4 regions of the Streptomyces sp. R35 genome follow, and region 1 is predicted to be linked to each of the others. Evidence: riboswitches for the same ligand, from Rfam matches in the RefSeq annotation. Region 1 holds a riboswitch; each other region holds the start of a gene.

Region 1 (4,439 bases):
CTCTCCGTGCGGACGGACGAGCGGCGCGGCACCGAGTGGCGCTTCGAGGAGTACGAGGCGGACGGCGACGAGCTGCGGCTGCGTTTCTCGGACGCCGGACTCGGCATCACCCTGCACTACCGGATGCGCGGCGACGTCGTCGAACGCTGGGTGACCCTCGCCAACCAGGGTCCCGCCCTGGAGCTGCTGCGCGCCGACTCCGCGACCTGGACACTGCCCGAGCGCGACGGCTGGCGGCTGTCCCAGCTGCACGGGCGCTGGGCGGCCGAGTCCCGGCTCGTGCGCTCCCCCCTCACCTACGGTGAGAAGGTCATCGGCAGCCGGCGCGGACACACCGGTCACCAGCACCTGCCCTGGGTCGCCCTCGACAGCGAGGCGACCGAGGAGAGCGGCGAGGTGTACGGATGCGCGCTCGGCTGGTCCGGCTCGTGGCGGATCGCCGTGGCCCAGCTCCCCGACGCGCGCGTACAGATCTCCGGCGGCGCCGGATACGACGACTCCGGGCTGCTGCGGCTGGAGCCGGGGGAGTCGTTCACCACTCCCGTCTTCGCCGGCCTGTGGAGCGACGCCGGCTTCGGCGGGGCGAGCCGGGCCTGGCACGCCTACCAGCGCGCGTACGTCATCCCGGACGCGGACCAGGACCGGCCGGTGCTGTTCAACTCCTGGGAGGCCACCACCTTCGACATCTCCGAGGACCAGCAGGGGGTACTGGCACGGCGGGCCGCGGCGATGGGGGTCGAGCTGTTCGTGGTCGACGACGGCTGGTTCGGGACGCGGACCAGCGATCGCGCGGGGCTCGGCGACTGGACCCCCAACCCGGACCGCTTCCCGGCGGGGCTCAAGCCGCTCGGCGACTACGTGCACGCGCTCGGGATGCAGTTCGGTATCTGGGTCGAGCCGGAGATGGTCAATCCGGACAGTGAGCTGTATCGCGCCCACCCGGACTGGGTGCAGTTCCAGCCGGGGCGAACCAGGACGGAGTACCGCAATCAGCTCGTACTGAACCTCGCCCGCCCGGACGTCCAGGAGTACCTGTGGGGGCAGCTCGACGGCCTGCTCTCCAGTGCGCCGATCGACTATGTGAAGTGGGACTTCAACCGTTGCTTCACGGACGCCGGGTGGCCCGGTGAGCGCTACCCGCAGAAGCTGTGGGTCGAGCACGTGGAGGCCCTGTACGCCCTTCTCGACCGGTTGCGGGCCGCGCACCCCTCGGTCGCCTTCGAGTCGTGCTCGGGCGGTGGCGGCCGCATCGACCTCGGCGTCATGGCGCGTACGGACCAGGTGTGGACTTCCGACAACACCGACCCGCTCGACCGGCTCGCCATCCAGCACGGCTTCGGTCAGATCCACCCGGCCCGGATCATGGCCGCCTGGGTTACGGACAGCCCGAACACGCAGCTCAACGGGCGGGTCAGCTCGCTGCGCTTCCGCTTTGTGAGCGCCATGGCCGGGGTGCTCGGCGTCGGCGGAGACCTGGCCGAGTGGAGCGAGGAGGAGCTTGCCGAGGCGCGGGGCTGGGTGGATCTCTACAAGGAGATCCGGCCCGTCGTCCAGCGCGGCGACCTCTACCGGTTGCGGCCCCCGGAGGGCGGGCTGAGTGCGGTGCAGTACGTCCACGGCGATGAGACCGTCGTCCTCGCCTGGCTCCAGGCCCAGCGGTACGGCGAGCCGGTCGCCCCGCTGCGGCTGCGCGGGCTCGACCCGACACAAGCGTATGAGTGCCGTGAAACGGGCGAAGTGCACCGGGGTGCGGTGCTGCTGCATCACGGGGTGCGGACGGGGCTGCGCGGGGATCTCGATGCGGTAGTTATCCGACTGCGTCGTATGTGACTGTTCTGTCCGAATTGGCGGCTTCATTCCAACTGGCCCTGGAATAAAGCATCGTGGGACGAGGTGCGTGAGCAGCGTCATATTCGTGACGATGCGTTGCGACCCCTATTTCGCAACATGCCCGAATTCCCGGGCGGATTGAGGGGCCGGAAAGATCGTCGATCCACGGAGGGTGACCGGAATTCCGGCGTGGATCAAGAAGGGCGGACGCGCAGAAAAGGCACATGGTTGTCGCCGCGCTCTCATCTCGCCTACGTTCGGCCCCAATCCGGACGGACGCCCAATCCTGCCGCCGCCCGGAATCCGCACACTCACCCGCACACGGCAGGAGCGGGGGACCCACAGGTTCCGTGCCTGTTCCGGTCTCCGGAACGGCTAGGGGTACAGCCGCGCACCAGCGCGGCCGGGCATCTCCAGCCCGCACCCGACAGCTCACCCCGCAGGCGCCGGAGAGGAACTCGTCATGCCCGCGAAGGGTAAGCACCGCCGTCCCAAGTCCCAGCGTTTCACCCGCTCGATCGCCGTGGCCGGAACCGGCGGCGCCGCGCTCGCGCTGCCTCTGATGGGGGCCACCGGCGCCCATGCCGCGACCCCGACGGCCACCGTCGCGAAGACCGCCACCGCCGCTCCCGCGGCCGCCAAGAAGGCGGCCGGGACGAAGACCTACGCGGTGAAGGCCGGCGACTCGCTCTCGAAGATCGCCGACGAGCAGAACGTCAGCGGCGGCTGGAAGAAGCTCTACTCCGACAACCGCTCGGCCGTCGGCAGCGACCCGACGCTGATCCGCCCCGGCCTGAAGCTGACGATCGGCAAGAAGGCCGCGTCAGGCAGCGCCACCCAGTCGTCCGCCAAGACGACGCCTTCGTCGACCAAGTCGGCCGCCACCGCCGCCGCCTCCACCAGCAGCAGTTCCGGCTACACCCTGCCGGTCGAGGGCGCCACCGTCGGCACCGGTTACAAGGTGGCGGGCAGCATGTGGTCCAGCGGCTACCACACCGGCGTGGACTTCGTGGTCCCGACCGGCACCACGATCAAGGCCATCGCCGCGGGCACCGTCGTCTCGGCCGGCTGGGGTGGCGCGTACGGCAACCAGGTCGTCATCCAGCACGCCGACGGCCAGTACTCCCAGTACGCCCACATGTCCGCCCTCTCCGTCTCGGCGGGCCAGACGGTGACCGCGGGCCAGCAGATCGGCCTCTCCGGCGCGACCGGCAACGTCACCGGACCGCACCTGCACTTCGAGATCCGCACCACCCCGAACTACGGCTCGGACGTGGACCCGGTCGCGTACCTGCGCTCGCACGGTATCGCCGTCGGCTGACGCCTTCCCCTGCCCCCCAAGGCAGACCACGTGCCCCCAGGGCACGACTCCCTGCTCCCCACGGCAGACTCCGTGCCCCCAAGGCGCGACTCCCTGCTCCCCACAGCAGGACTTCCTGCTCCCCAAGGCAGGACAGCAGCCAAAGGCCGGACCCCACGATCCCCGGGGTTCGGCCTTTGGTCTTTCATGAGCGATTCATGATCGGCACATTGCGGTCCTGTGGCATGCCTGCACGAGGTATCGACAGGCGTGCGACAGTGGCCCCACAGTGATCTCCGCAAGCGCTTTCTATGCCTTCGGAGGTCCCCGTGCCCGGCGTCGACCGACGCACCGTCATCAAGGGCGCCGCAGCCGCGGCCGCCACCGCCCCGTTCTCCTGGGCGCTCTCCCGCAGTGCCGCCGCCGCGCCGTCGGCCGGGGGCGACACCGAACTGCACTGGCTGGAGGGCACGGCGCCCGGCACCCACGCGGGCGCCGTCTGGGGCGTGCCCTGGTCCCGCGGCACCTACCAGCCCGACCAGGCGTTCAGGCTGGCCACTGCCTCCGGTGACGAGGTGCCCGTGCAGAGCTGGGTCACCGGCCACTGGCCCGACGGCTCGGTGAAGTGGACCGCGCACGCCATCGCGCCGGGCGCGCCCAAGGCCGAGACGTACAAGCTCTCCGCGGGTACCCCGGCCGCTCCCTCGCAGCAGCTGAGAGTCACCCGCTCCGGCGGCCGGATCGAGGTGTCGACCGGTGTCATCACGGTGGCCTTCGGCGCGAAGGGCTCCGGCACCGTCGTACGCAGTGTCAGACGCGGCTCGGCCGAGATCGCCCGGGACGGACGGCTGGTCGCCCTGCGCCAGGGTTCGCTGCGCGACGGCGTCGCGGCGGAGGACTTCACCGGCCGGATCGAGAAGACCGAGGTCGAGCAGGACGGGCCGGTCCGCGCGGTCGTCCGGGTCGAGGGCAGGCATCGGCGCGGCGGCCGGGGCTGGCTGCCCTTCGTGCTGCGCTTCTCCTTCCACGCAGGCGCCGAGTCCTTCCGGCTGGTGCACTCCTTCGTCTGGGACGGCGAGCAGGAGCCGGGCAAGGCGGACGGCGACTTCCTGCGAGGCCTCGGTGTCCGCTTCTCCGTGCCGCTGAGCGACCAGCCGTACGACCGCCACGTCCGCCTCGCCGACTCCGGCGGGGGTCTCTTCAGCGAGGCGGTCCAGGGCGTCACGGGACTGCGCAGGGATCCCGGCGAGGCGGTGCGCACCGCGCAGATCGCCGGCGAGAAGCTGCCCGACACTTCGACCTGGGACAG
Region 2 (4,439 bases), 1.8 Mb from region 1:
CGAGACCGTCTGAGCATCACGCGCACCGTGCGGCGGAGCCGCGTCACCCCACCCCGGGCGGCGCGGCTCCGCCGCTTTTCGGTACACCGTCCAGGAATTCTCTGCGCGCCACCCGCACACCTCGCGCCGCACACACGGAAATAGCGCGCGCCGGAATTCACGGCACGCGAAAAGAGGGGCAACAGAAATAGACCCCCTGCCGAATATCCCTCTTTGTATACGGCGCCCTTGTTAATGCCGCAGGCCCGTCATGTTTACGGGATGTTGCGAAGTCCTCACACGTTCCGGACGATCTCCGCCGCCGGGAAACCGGAGCCGGTGCGCGGCCGAGGCGCGCTCGGTATGCAGGGCCGTGATCGCCCTGGCCCGCTCGCTGTCGCCGCGCGCGACCGCGTCCACGATGCCGCCGTGCTCCGCCCAGGACTCCGCGGGGTTGGCCGGCGCCTCCACCGCGTACATCCAGGCGATCTTGTGCCGCAGCTGGCCGAGCGTGGAGGTCAGCGCGGGGCTTCCGGAGGCCTGCGCGAGGGTCTCGTGGAACCAGCCGCCCAGCGAGCGCAGATCCTCGCTGTGGCCCCTCCTGGCCCGCTCCTGACCCAGCCTGACCAGGCCTCGGAGCACCTTGAGGTGGGCCTCGGTACGGCGCTGCGCGGCCCGTGCGGCACCCAGCGGCTCAAGGAGCATGCGCATCTCGAGCAGGTCGGAGGCCTCCAGCTCGGTGGGCTCCGCGACGCACGCACCCGCGTGCCGCCGGGTCACGACGAAGCCCTCGGCCTCCAGCGTGCGCAGCGCCTCGCGCACCGGGACGCGCGAGACGCCATAGCGACGCGCGAGCAGTTCCTCGGTGAGCCGGCTCCCTCGCTCGTAGACACCCGCGACGATGTCGTCACGGATCGCCGTGCATACCGAGTGCGCCGGAATACGCATGACCGGACCTCCGCTTTAATCCCCGCGAAACGCCATCGATTGACGCTTGTTCAGTGACTCTATTGCAGGGAGCCGGAATTTCCGATGGCAGACCGAAATCCAGGGATATTTTTTGGACAGACGGCCGTGCGAAACGACGATGCCCCGGCTCGGCGGGCCGGGGCATCGGAAGTGGTGGAGATCTGATGAAGCGGTCGTCAGACGTTCACGCCGCCGAACGTCAGACGTTCACGCCGTGCGAGCGAAGGTACGCGACGGGGTCGATGTCCGAGCCGTACTCCGCGGTCGTACGGGCCTCGAAGTGGAGGTGCGGCCCGGTGGTGTTGCCGGTGGCCCCGGAGAGGCCTATCTGCTGACCCGGGGTGACCGTCTGGCCCACGGAGACGCCGATCGACGACAGGTGGCCGTACATCGTGTACGTGCCGTCGTGCATCTTGATGACGACCTGGTTGCCGTAGGCGCCGCCCCAGCCGGCGGTGACGACCGTGCCGGAGCCCACGGAGTGCACCGAGGTGCCGGACGCGGCGTGGAAGTCGACGCCGGTGTGGCTGCCGGAGGACCAGAGGCTGCCGCCGGCCTTGTAGCCGGTGGAGATGTACGAGCCGGTGATCGGCACGACGAAGGTGTTGAGGCGCTTGCGCTCGGCGGCGCGGGCGGCGCGCTCCTTGGCCTCGCGCTCCTTCTTCGCCTCCTCCGCGGCCTGCTTACGGGCGGCCTGCTCGGCAGCCTTCTTCGCGGCGGCCTCGTCGGCGGCGCGCTGCTGGGCCGCGGCCTGGGCGTCGATCTTCTCGGCGAGGGAGTCGCCGATGGTGATGACGGGGGTGAGCCCGGTCTGCTCGACGGAGGACTCCGCGGCGAGCGCGGGGGCGGCCAGGGTTCCGATCACACCGGTGGTGGCGAGCGCCGCGACGCCGACGGCGTTCGTGGTCGTGCGCTGCACGCGGCTCGGGCGACGGTGCTTCCCTGTGCCACAGGTGAACGCCATGTAGGGGCTGATCCTTTCCTTCCTTCTCGCCTACCGGGTTAGCTGACGGGTTCGGAGCAGGAAGGTCTCCTACGGACCCCCTCCTGGGAGGGCGTCCGATTCACCCCAGGGACTACGTGTGGGTCCCCGGCTCCCCTGGCTCGCGCCGTACGGGGACTCGGCGATGACTGTCCGGTGCCGCGGGCGCGGCGCACTGCCTGACGAACAGCCGCACCGACGCTAATCGGGACATCTTTCAATCGACAAACGGATCACGGCTTTTGTAGCGCATGCCACAGGGCAGACAGGCAACCTCCCTACCAATACGGACATCTTGGGGATGAAGTCCGGACAAAAGAAGACCCAGGTGACTCTTCAGTCACCTGGGTCCTCAGGGAGTGGCTCTGTTCCGCTCTGCTCTACTCGGCCCGGACGACAGTCACTTCACCGATTCCGAGGGCTGTGACGGGCTCCTCGATCTGCGCGGCGTCGCCCACCAGGACGGTCACCAGACGGTCCACCGGGAAGGCGTTCACGGCGGCCGCGGTGGCCTCCACGGTGCCGGTCGCGGCGAGCTGCTGATACAGCGTCGCCTGGTAGTCGTCCGGCAGGTACTGCTCGACCTGGTCGGCGAGCGTGCTCGCGACGGCTGCCGCGGTCTCGAACTTGAGGGGCGCCACGCCCACCAGGTTCTGCACGGCGACATCGCGCTCGGCGTCCGTCAGGCCCTCGGCGGCGAGGGTGCGCAGCACCTTCCACAGGTCGTCGAGCGCCGGACCGGTGTTCGGGGTGTCCACGGAGCCGCTGATGGCGAGCATCGCGACGCCCGTGCCGTCCGGCGCGGCGCGCAGCACCTGGCCGAACGCCCGCACACCGTAGGTGTATCCCTTTTCCTCGCGCAGGACACGGTCCAGGCGCGAGGTGAGGGTGCCGCCGAGGCAGTACGTGCCGAGCACCTGGGCGGGCCACACGCGGTCGTGCCGGTCGGCGCCGACACGGCCGATGAGCAGCTGTGTCTGGACGGCACCGGGCCGGTCCACGATGATCACGCGGCCGGTGTCGTCGGCGGTCACCGGCGGCACGGGACGCGGCTCGGCGGACGAGCCGGTCCAGGAGCCGAGCGTGTCGGCGAGCAGCGCGTCGAGGTCGACACCGGTGAGGTCACCGACGATGACCGCGGTGCCCGTCGCGGGGCGAACATGCTTCTCGTAGAAGGCCCGTACGGCCGCCGAGTCGATCTTCTGGACGGTCTCCTCGGTGCCCTGGCGCGGGCGCGACATGCGCGCCGTCGCCGGGAACAACTCCTTGGAGAGCTCCTTGGCGGCGCGGCGGGCCGGGTTGGCCGCCTCGTGCGGGATCTCGTCCAGGCGGTTGCGGACCAGTCGCTCCACCTCGCTGTCCGCGAACGCCGGTGCCCTCAGGGCGTCGGCGAGCAGACCGAGCGCCTTGGGGAGGCGCGAGACGGGGACTTCGAGGGACAGGCGTACGCCGGGGTGGTCGGCGTGTGCGTCGAGGGTGGCGCCGCAGCGCTCCAGCTCGGCGGCGAACTCCTCGGCGGAGTGCTTGTCGGTGCCCTCGGAGAACGAGCGCGCCATGATCGTGGCGATGCCGTCGAGGCCCGCGGGTTCGGCCTCCAGCGGCGCGGCGAGGATCACCTCGACGGCGACGACCTGCTGGCCGGGGCGGTGGCAGCGCAGGACGGTCAGACCGTTGTCGAGCGTGCCGCGCTCGGGCGACGGGAAGGCCCACGGCCTGGCCTCGCCGGCCTGGGGCTGCGGGTGGAAGTCCATGGTGGCGAGCTCGGTCACTTCGCCGCCTCCTCGTCGGTGTCTTCAGCGGCGTCGGTGTCTTCGGCGGTTTCGGGGGCGGTGGGTTCGTAGACGAGCACCGCGCGGTTGTCGGGGCGCAGGCGGGCCTTGGCGACCTCCTGGACCTCCTCGGCGGTGACGTCGAGGACGCGCTGCACGGCGGTCAGGGCGAGCTGCGGGTCACCGAACAGGACGGCGAACCGGCACAGTTCGTCGGCACGGCCCGCGACCGTGCCGAGCCGGTCCAGCCACTCGCGCTCCAACTGGGCCTGGGCGCGTTCCATTTCCTCGGCCGTGGGGCCCTCCTCGGCGAACCGGGCGAGCTCCTCGTCGACGGCGGCCTCGATGACCGGGACCTCGACATCGCCGGACGTCTTCACGTCCAGCCACCCCAGGGAGGGCGCTCCGGCCAGGCGCAGCAGGCCGAACCCGGCCGCGACGGCGGTGCGGTCGCGGCGTACGAGCCGGTTGTAGAGCCGGGAGGACTCGCCGCCGCCGAGGACGGTGAGCGCCACGTCGGCCGCGTCGGACGCGCGCGTGCCGTCCTCCGGGAGCCGGTAGGCGGCCATCAGGGCGCGCGCCGGGACCTCTTCCTCGACGACCTCGCGCAGCTGCTCGCCCATGATGTCGGGCAGCGAGCCGTCACGCGGGGCGGGCTTGCCGTCGTGCCCGGGGATGGAGCCGAAGTACTTCTCGACCCAGGCGAGCGTCTGCCCCGGGTCGATGTCGCCGACGACCGA
Region 3 (4,439 bases), 5.3 Mb from region 1:
TCACGGCCATGAGTCCCGCCTCCCCGGTACAAACCCATCACGTGCGTACGTCCCCGCACACGGTACGGGACCGAGTACGGGGACGTACGTACGACGCTTCCTACGAGGCCACGCCTCAGCCCTTGAAGCGCGGGAAGGCGCTGCGGCCGGCGTACACCGCCGCGTCGTCGAGGATCTCCTCGATGCGCAGCAGCTGGTTGTACTTGGCGACGCGGTCCGAGCGGGCCGGGGCACCGGTCTTGATCTGGCCGCAGTTCACCGCGACGGCGAGGTCGGCGATGGTGACGTCCTCGGTCTCGCCGGAGCGGTGGGACATCATGCACTTGAAGCCGTTGCGCTGGGCCATCTCTACGGCGTCCAGGGTCTCGGTCAGCGAGCCGATCTGGTTCACCTTGACGAGCAGGGCGTTCGCGGAGCCCTCCTCGATACCGCGGGCCAGGCGCTCCGGGTTGGTGACGAAGAGGTCGTCGCCGACGATCTGGACCTTGTCGCCCAGCTTGTCGGTGATGACCTTCCAGCCGGCCCAGTCGTCCTCGAACAGCGGGTCCTCGATGGAGACGAGCGGGTACGCGGAGACGAGCTCCTCGTAGTACTCGGTCATCTCGGCGGCCGAGCGGGACTTGCCCTCGAACTCGTACTTGCCGTCCTTGTAGAACTCGGACGCGGCGACGTCGAGCGCGAGCGCGATCTGCTCACCGGGGACGTAACCGGCCTGCTTGATGGCCTCGACGATGAGGTCGAGCGCGGCGCGGTTGGACTCCAGGTTCGGGGCGAAGCCGCCCTCGTCGCCCAGGCCGGTGGACAGACCCTTGGTCTTCAGCACCTTCTTGAGGGTGTGGTAGACCTCGGCGCCCCAGCGCAGCGCCTCGGAGAAGGACTCCGCGCCGATCGGGGCGATCATGAACTCCTGGATGTCCACGTTCGAGTCGGCGTGCGAGCCGCCGTTCAGGATGTTCATCATCGGAACGGGCAGCAGGTGCGCGTTCGGGCCGCCCAGGTAGCGGAAGAGCGGGAGGTCGGACGCCTCGGAGGCGGCGTGCGCGACGGCGAGGGAGACGCCGAGGATGGCGTTGGCGCCGAGCGAGCCCTTGTTGTCGGTGGCGTCCAGGTCGAACATCGCCTGGTCGATCAGGCGCTGCTCGGTGGCGTCGTAACCGACGAGCTCCGGGCCGATCTGCTCGATGACGGCGAGGACGGCCTTCTCGACACCCTTGCCCTGGTAGCGGTTGGGGTCACCGTCGCGAAGCTCGATGGCCTCGAAGGCACCGGTGGAGGCGCCGGACGGGACGGCGGCACGACCTGTGCTGCCGTCATCGAGGCCGACCTCGACCTCGACGGTGGGGTTCCCTCGCGAGTCGAGGATTTCCCGGGCTACGACGACGTCGATGGACGGCACGAGCATCTCCTTCTGGGATGTGACGCGGGTACGCGATGCCTGTGATGGGCTTCGCGACATGAGCCTAACCGCCTCGGGGGGATCGGCCAGCCGGTCACCCACCCCTTGGGCAGAACCGAGAGTAAATTGTTTCCGAACGGAACAAAAACCTGCCCGGTACACCCGGTACACCCGGTACACGCGGTACACCCGGTACAGGAAACCCACCCCACATGAAAAAGCCCCGCCCCGGTGCGTACGGGGGAAGACGCACCGGAGCGGGGAGCCCGTGGGGACGGGGGGACCCTCACGAGGCCTCCAGTATGGAGACCGTGTATAGGGGAGGGCTGTGGTTCAGCTGCGAGCCCGTTGTCAGCTTTCCGCCGTAAGCCGTCATCGGGCGTCAGCCGCGAGCCGTTGCCGGCTCTCGGCCGCGAGCCGTCGTCAGCTGAGGTGCAGCTGCTGACCCGGGTAGATGAAGTCGGCGTCGTCGATGATGTCCTTGTTCAGCTTGAACAGCTTCTGCCAGCCACCCTTGACGTGCTTCTTCTCGGCGATCGAGCTGAGCGAGTCACCCTTGACGACCTTGTACTCGCCGTCACCCTTCTTGACCTTCTTGCCGGTCTGGGTGGTGACGGTCTTCGTGGCGGCCGGGCGCTCCACGGAACGGGAGGCGGGCTGCTCCGTCGTCCGGGTGGTGGAGGTGGCGGTGCTCGACGGGGTGGTCGAGGCGCTGGAGGTCGTCCCACCGGTGTACGCGGCGCCGGACAGGCCCGTGCCACAGGTCGGCCAGGCACCCTTGCCCTGCGCGGCGAGGACCTTCTCACCGATGGTGATCTGCTCCGACTTGGACGCCAGGTTGGCGGTGGAGGCGTAGGCGGTGCCGCCGTACGCGGCCCAGGTGGAGGCCGAGAACTGCAGGCCGCCGTAGTAGCCGTTGCCGGTGTTGATGGACCAGTTGCCGCCGGACTCGCACTGGGCGACGGTGTCCCACTCGGACGCGGTCGCGGCGGAGGCATTGCCGGCCGCCATCAGCGGGGCGGCGATGGCGACACCGGTGACGCCGGCGAGCGTGGCGACACGGACGGCCTTGGACGGGCGGCGGTGCTTGCCCTTGCTGGAAAACAGCATGGAGAGATCCCCTCACCGACGCCTGCGAGGTGAGCTGTCGGGTTCGGGCGGGTGAGTGCCCGGTCGCACGGCCTCCGTCTTCACGACGTCGGACGTACGGCTTCACCCCAAGCCACTCCCGGTGAACTACCGGGCGCGGCGCTTACCTTGGGTCCCCCGCTCCTGCCTACGGCGCTTGACGCGACGACTGTTCCCGTACGGCCGTTGGCAGGATTCGGCGTTGCAACCGTCGGGGCCCGCTGTGGCGAGCGGTCACGACCGTAAGCAGTCGATCCCCGGAATTTCAAAGACGATCAGGGCTTCTGAGACTCATGTCTCACTCTCACCAAACCGGACATTCCACAGCGAACCGTGACGCGAACTCCCGCTACTTTTCGCCCGATTCAGCACCAACTGCAAGGCTCTGACCGGGCACGATGAGGTCAGGATCGGTGCCGATCGCCTTCTTGTTCTCGGCGTACAGCTCGGCCCATCCGCCTTCGAGGTCAAAGGCATCGGCGATCGTCCAGAGACTGTCTCCGGTGCGGACGACGTACGAGCCGTCGACGGCGTCGCGCGAGGCGCTGGACCCACGCGAGGCATGCCGCCCGGAAGCGCTGTCCGTACGGCCGTCGGTGGCGCCCTCCGTCACACCCTCATCGGCGGTGTCACCACGGTGACGTCCGGCACCGGTCGTCGCGCTGTCGGACGTACTCGAAGAGTCGCCGTTCTGCCCGGACTTGTCCGGGTCGTCACTCTTCGCCGTATCTGTGTCCGAGCTGTCGGAATCCTGAGAATCACTGTCGCCGGAGGAGGTGTCGGACTTCGTCGTGTTCTCGGCCGCACCCGAGGAGGAGCCGGAGGATGAGGATGAAGAAGAGGATGAATCGGAGGATTCAGACGAACTGGACGATGAAGACGAGTCCGACAAACCGGACGAGTCCGATGAGCTGGAGGAATCGGACGAGCCGGAGGAGCCTGAGGATCCGGAGGAACTCGACGAGTCGTCCGCCACGCCCGTGTCGACCTCGACGGAGCCCGAGTTCTTGCTGAGCCCGGAGAGCGGTCCGCAGGTGGGCCAGGCGGCGAGGCCCTTGTCGTCGAGGATCTTCTCGGCGATGGCTATCTGCTGCGAGCGGCTGGCCTGGTCTGCGCTCGGGGCGTACCGGGTGCCGCCGTACGCCTCCCAGTTCTCCTGGGTCAACTGCAGCCCGCCGTAGTACCCGTTCCCGTCGTTCGCGCTCCACGATCCCGCGCTCTCGCACTCCGCGACCCGGTCCCAGGTGGTGCCGTCGGCCGCGCTCGCACTGGTGGCGCCGAGCAGCGGGATCGCGATCGCCGATCCGGTCACCCCTGCGGCAACGATGAGGGCCGGGGCCTGACGCGGGCGACGATGACGGCCGTTCCCGGAGAGCATGCAGAAGCCTTTCGCGTGACAGCAGGTGACAACAGCGGCCACTGCGATAGGCGGGCCGCGTTGGTGATCGAACGTATCCGCACTCGAACGCTTGTCACAAGTCGATGCAGCGCAGATCACGTGAAGATCACGGAGTTGAGGGACCGTCACCTTTTCGCAGGTGGGTGCCCGTTGCCCGGCGCACCCGACGGCCGTCGTCCGGCATGCCTACCGACCTGGTGTGAACTCCACGGGAAGCGTGCGCAATCCACGCATAATGAGCCCGCCGCGCCAGCGCAAATCGGCAGAATCTCCCGCGAGTTGGAGATCGGGGAGACGGGTGAGCAGCGTGGCGAGCGCGGTCTGCCCCTCCAGGCGGGCGAGCGGTGCGCCGAGACAGTAGTGGATGCCGTGGCCGTACCCGAGGTGCTGATTGTCACGCCGCGAGAGGTCGAGCGTGTCCGGCTGCTCGAACCGCTCGGGGTCACGGTCCGCAGCCGCCAGTACGACGAGGACGGGGTCGCCGGGCGCGATGTCCTGCCCGCCGATCCGCACGGC
Region 4 (4,439 bases), 4.6 Mb from region 1:
AGCGTCCAGGCCGCCCCCGTCTTTTGTCTTTAGGGGCGCGGGGAACTGCGCAATCTTTTAAGCGGGGCTCGGGGGGCGAGAAACCGGTGCTGGGGAACGTGGGTGCTGGGGGTCCCGCGGATGGCGTACACTGGTTTTAACGACGCGGGGTGGAGCAGCTCGGTAGCTCGCTGGGCTCATAACCCAGAGGTCGCAGGTTCAAATCCTGTCCCCGCTACTGAAGGCCAAGGGCCGGAACTCGGATTCACGAGTTCCGGCCCTTGGTGCATGCGGACCTGCGTCCCACGTCCCCCGGTCGGTCCACACCGCTCGCCCCGGCCCCTCACTCCATGAACCCTGAACGAGTGGGGCAGCAAGCAGACGAGCAGCGGACCGACAGCCCCGTACCCGTACCCGCGCCCGATCCCGCCCCGGGGGCCACCCCCGTCCCGACGGACCCGGCCCGCCGCAGGATCTCGAACGCACGGGCCTTCGTCCGGACACTTCCCGCACTGCTCATCGCCGTCGGAGCGGTCTACGACTACGTCACCCCGTCGGACTTCACCGCGGCCCCCCTCTTCACAGCCGCCCCCCTCGTGGCCGCGCCCCTCTACTCACTGCGCGGCACCGTCCTCACCGGCATCCTCGCCCTCGCCGCCGTCTTCGCGGTCCACCTCAAGCTCGACATCGTCCTGAACGTCGACTCGGTCACCGAATCGGCCACCGTGGCCACGGCCGCCGTCCTGGCCGTGCTCATCAACATCCTCGTCCGCCGCAGCGACGAACGGCTCGCCTCGGTCCGCGAGATCGCCGAGTCCGTGCAGCGCGCGGTGCTGCCGGAGCCCGAGGAGCGGATCGGCGGTCTGGAGGTCGCGGCGCGGTACGAGGCGGCGCAGGCGGACGCGTTCATCGGCGGCGATCTGTACGCAGTGCAGGACTCCCCGCACGGCGTACGGCTGGTGGTGGGCGACGTACGCGGGAAGGGGATGGGCGCGGTGGCCGCCGTAGCGGTGGTGATCGGGGCGTTCCGGGAGGCGGCCGAGCAGGAGGCGACGCTGGAGGCGGTCGCCTGCCGTCTTGAGCGGGCGCTGGCCCGCGAGGGGACCCGGCGGGACGGCCTGGACGCCTTCGAGGGGTTCACGACGGCCGTACTCGCGGAGATCCCGCACGACGCGGACGTCGTACGGATCGTCAACCGCGGCCATCCCCCGCCGCTGCTCCTGCACGCGGACGGCACGCTCGTCGCGCTCGCCACCGAGGATCCCGCGCTGCCGCTCGGCATGGGCGAGTTGGGCACCTGGCCCGACCGGGCGGTGGCGGCCGTATTCCCGCGGGGAGCCACGCTGCTCCTCCACACCGACGGCCTGTCCGAGTCCCGCGACGAGCGCGGGGAGTTCTACGATCCCGCCCCGCGTCTCGTCGGCCGCGCCTTCCCCGGGCCCGACGCTCTGCTGACCGCCCTGGCCGAGGAGGTCCGCCGGCACACGGGCGGCGCCCTGACGGACGACATGGCGCTGCTCGCCGTACGGCGTCCGGGGGAGTTGGCCGAGGGGGGTTCTTGATCGTTGTCACAAGGGGTGATCGGACGGTGTCCCTCCGCATAACAGCTGACACACCATCAGCTGAATCGACGTCGATGAAGCGTGGTCAACTCGCCCGGTTTACGCCAGTGGTGACCCCAAAGTCCTGGCCAAAAGCGTTAACGATCAGTCCGAACAGCTTGGAATCCGGTACCCGGGTCTATTAACGTTCGATAACGCAGCGCGGTCGTCCCAGCCGTCACAAGAGATGGCTCCGTGCGCACGCGCCGAATCCCGCAAGGGAACCGGGGAACCACCAACTTGGGGTGAATCGAGCGTAATCCGTCGTGGGAACACGACAGGTATACGCGCGTAGGAGACCTTCCTGCTCCGAACCCGTCAGCTAACCCGGTAGGCGAGAAGGAAGGAAAGGAGTGCGCCCACGTGGCGTCCAACCGGCCTGCCCAGCCAACCTCGTTCGCGCCGAACGACACACAGCCCTTCGGCTACGCCTACGGCAACGACGAGGGGCCTTGGGAGGAGTGGAACCCCACTGAGGATTCCGTCCGTCCCGTTCGCGGCCGGCACCGCGTCAGCAAGCAGCGCGGTGGGGGACTCGCCCGCAGCTCCACGGTTCTCGGCGTCGGCGTCATAGCCGCCGTGGGCGCGGGTGGCATGGCCACCGCGGCGCCCGGCAAGCCGCCGGTGTCGATCTCGCTGCCCGACCTGTCGTCGGTCACCGAATCCGCCAAGGCCCTGATATCCGACGGCGATTCCGCCACGCCCAAGGGCTCTTCCACCCCGCTCACCACCGCCGGCCTGACCAGCGCCGACACCGCGCAGGGCAGCACCGACGCGGGTGAGGCGCTGCGCGCCCGCATCATCCAGCAGGCCGAGTCGCAGCAGGACCAGGTCGACAGCGCGGCCCAGGAGGCCGCCGAGGCCGCCGCCGCGAAGCAGGCCGTCGCGCTCGCCGCCAAGCAGCAGGACGACGCCGAGGCCAAGGCCGCCGCCGCCAAGAAGAAGGCGGACGAGGAAGCCAGGCAGGCCGCCGAGGCCAAGCGTCTCGCCGAGCTCGCCAAGAGCTACTCGCTGCCCACCTCCTCGTACACGCTGACCGGGCGCTTCGGCGACGCCGGCTCCATGTGGTCCTCCGGCTACCACACGGGCCTCGACTTCGCCGCGCCCACCGGCACCCTGATCAAGGCGATCCACAGCGGCACCGTCACCGAGGCGGGCTGGGCGGGCGCGTACGGCTACCGCACGATCCTCACCCTCGACGACGGTACGGAGCTGTGGTTCTGCCACCAGTCGTCGATCAGCGTCAGCGTGGGGCAGAAGGTCGCCACGGGCGACGTCATCGGGCGCGTGGGCGCGACGGGCAATGTCACCGGGCCGCACCTGCACCTTGAGGTCCACCCCGACGGCGCCGCCACCGCGATCGACCCGATGGCGTGGCTGCTCAGCAAGGGGCTCAATCCCTGAGACCGGTTCCTCTTGAGGCCGGCTTCTCCTGGAGTCGGCTTCTTTTTAGGCCGGCGCCGTTCTTTTCCTGATCCCCGGCGGTCCTGACGACAACCCCCCGACGTCAGGGCTGCCGGTCCGGTTTGTCTGGAATACAGTCATCCCGTGCGGGCGTTGAAGCTGATCATGACTTCTCTCCGCAAGCTTGGCTCGTCCGACCTCGAGGTCTTCCCGCTCTCCCTGGGCGGCAACGTGTTCGGCTGGACCGCCGACGAGGCACAGTCCTTCGCCGTGCTCGACGCGTACGCGGCCGCCGGCGGCAACTTCCTCGACACCGCCGACCAGTACTCGTCGTGGATCGAGGGCAACAAGGGCGGCGAGTCCGAGACCATCATCGGCAAGTGGCTCAAGGCACGCGGGAACCGCTCCGACATCGTGGTCGCCACCAAGGTCAGCCAGCACCCCGAGTTCCCGGGGCTGTCCGGCGCCAACATCAAGGCCGCGGCCGAGGCGTCCCTGCGCCGCCTGGACACCGACCACATCGACCTCTACTACACGCACTTCGACCAGCCGGAGGTGCCGGTCGAGGAGATCATCGGTGCGCTCGACGAACTGGTGAAGGCCGGCAAGGTACGCCACATCGCCGCCTCCAACATCTCGCCCGAGCGGCTCCAGGAGTCCCTGGAGTTCTCCGACCGCGAGGGCCTCGCGCGGTACGTCGCCCTCCAGCCGCACTACAACCTCGTCTCGCGCGACACCTACGAGGGCCCGCTCCAGGATCTCGCCTCCCGCACCGGCCTCGCCGCCGTCCCGTACTTCGCGCTCGCCTCCGGCTTCCTCACCGGCAAGTACCGCCCGGGCGCGACGGTCGACTCGCCTCGCTCCGCGGGCGCGGCACGCCACCTCGACTCCGAGCGCGGTGTCCGGGTCCTGGCCGCCCTCGACGAGGTTGCCCAGGCCCACGAGGTCCCGGTGGCCACGGTCGCGCTGGCGTGGCTGGCCGCCCAGCCGACGGTCGCGGCACCGATTGCTTCGGCGCGGACGGTGGAGCAGTTGCCGGCGCTGCTGGGGGTGGCGGACCTGGTCCTGACGGACGGCGACCTCGGGAAGCTGACGGAGGCCTCGGCGTAGCAGCTCCCGGCTTTCGCGCAGTTCCCCGCGCCCCTTTTAGGGGCGCGGGGAACTGCGCGAACGGCCCCCACCGGCCCGCAGCCGACGAACCGGCCTACGGGGTCTGGGGCGGAGCCCCAGAAGGATGGGACGGGTAGGGGCGGCGGGGGCGAGGAAACTACGAGCGGTACGGGTTGTACGCGGGATACGGGGCCGCAGGTCCGTAGGGCTGGGTGTAGGGCTGGCCGTAGGTGTACGCGTAGCCGTGTACGGGCCACGGCGGGGGTACCGGGACCACCGGAGCCGTCGCCCGGGCCGCGTACGCCAGGGCCGGCCGGGCGATGTCCCGGCGGCGCCACAGCTCGT

What was found. A riboswitch is a leader RNA that binds a small molecule or an ion and turns the genes downstream of it on or off. The one in region 1 is predicted to bind cyclic di-AMP.
Positions count from the first base shown of each region.
Region 2: linked by a shared signal. The riboswitch ahead of AB5J50_RS36790 (M23 family metallopeptidase) and the one ahead of AB5J50_RS44490 (LysM peptidoglycan-binding domain-containing M23 family metallopeptidase) in region 1 are both predicted to bind cyclic di-AMP.
Region 3: linked by a shared signal. The riboswitch ahead of AB5J50_RS21030 (transglycosylase family protein) and the one ahead of AB5J50_RS44490 (LysM peptidoglycan-binding domain-containing M23 family metallopeptidase) in region 1 are both predicted to bind cyclic di-AMP.
Region 4: linked by a shared signal. The riboswitch ahead of AB5J50_RS24300 (M23 family metallopeptidase) and the one ahead of AB5J50_RS44490 (LysM peptidoglycan-binding domain-containing M23 family metallopeptidase) in region 1 are both predicted to bind cyclic di-AMP.

Region 1 covers NZ_CP163440.1:9,903,056-9,907,494, forward strand. The annotation lists gene AB5J50_RS44485 (alpha-galactosidase) at 1-1,830, shown strand, start outside; cyclic di-AMP (ydaO/yuaA leader) riboswitch at 2,133-2,289, shown strand; gene AB5J50_RS44490 (LysM peptidoglycan-binding domain-containing M23 family metallopeptidase) at 2,294-3,151, shown strand; gene AB5J50_RS44495 (Tat pathway signal sequence domain protein) at 3,460-4,439, shown strand, end outside.
Region 2 covers NZ_CP163440.1:8,137,980-8,142,418, reverse strand. The annotation lists gene AB5J50_RS36800 (HPr family phosphocarrier protein) at 1-13, shown strand, start outside; gene AB5J50_RS36795 (GntR family transcriptional regulator) at 232-927, opposite strand; gene AB5J50_RS36790 (M23 family metallopeptidase) at 1,148-1,912, opposite strand; cyclic di-AMP (ydaO/yuaA leader) riboswitch at 1,925-2,085, opposite strand; gene AB5J50_RS36785 (pitrilysin family protein) at 2,311-3,699, opposite strand; gene AB5J50_RS36780 (M16 family metallopeptidase) at 3,696-4,439, opposite strand, start outside.
Region 3 covers NZ_CP163440.1:4,607,904-4,612,342, forward strand. The annotation lists gene AB5J50_RS21020 (septum formation initiator family protein) at 1-10, opposite strand, end outside; gene eno (phosphopyruvate hydratase) at 116-1,402, opposite strand; gene AB5J50_RS21030 (transglycosylase family protein) at 1,820-2,506, opposite strand; cyclic di-AMP (ydaO/yuaA leader) riboswitch at 2,511-2,690, opposite strand; gene AB5J50_RS21035 (transglycosylase family protein) at 2,874-3,902, opposite strand; gene AB5J50_RS21040 (cytochrome P450) at 4,110-4,439, opposite strand, start outside.
Region 4 covers NZ_CP163440.1:5,313,137-5,317,575, reverse strand. The annotation lists tRNA gene AB5J50_RS24310 (tRNA-Met) at 144-217, shown strand; gene AB5J50_RS24305 (PP2C family protein-serine/threonine phosphatase) at 330-1,541, shown strand; cyclic di-AMP (ydaO/yuaA leader) riboswitch at 1,775-1,932, shown strand; gene AB5J50_RS24300 (M23 family metallopeptidase) at 1,944-2,984, shown strand; gene AB5J50_RS24295 (aldo/keto reductase) at 3,150-4,094, shown strand; gene AB5J50_RS24290 (PrsW family intramembrane metalloprotease) at 4,252-4,439, opposite strand, start outside.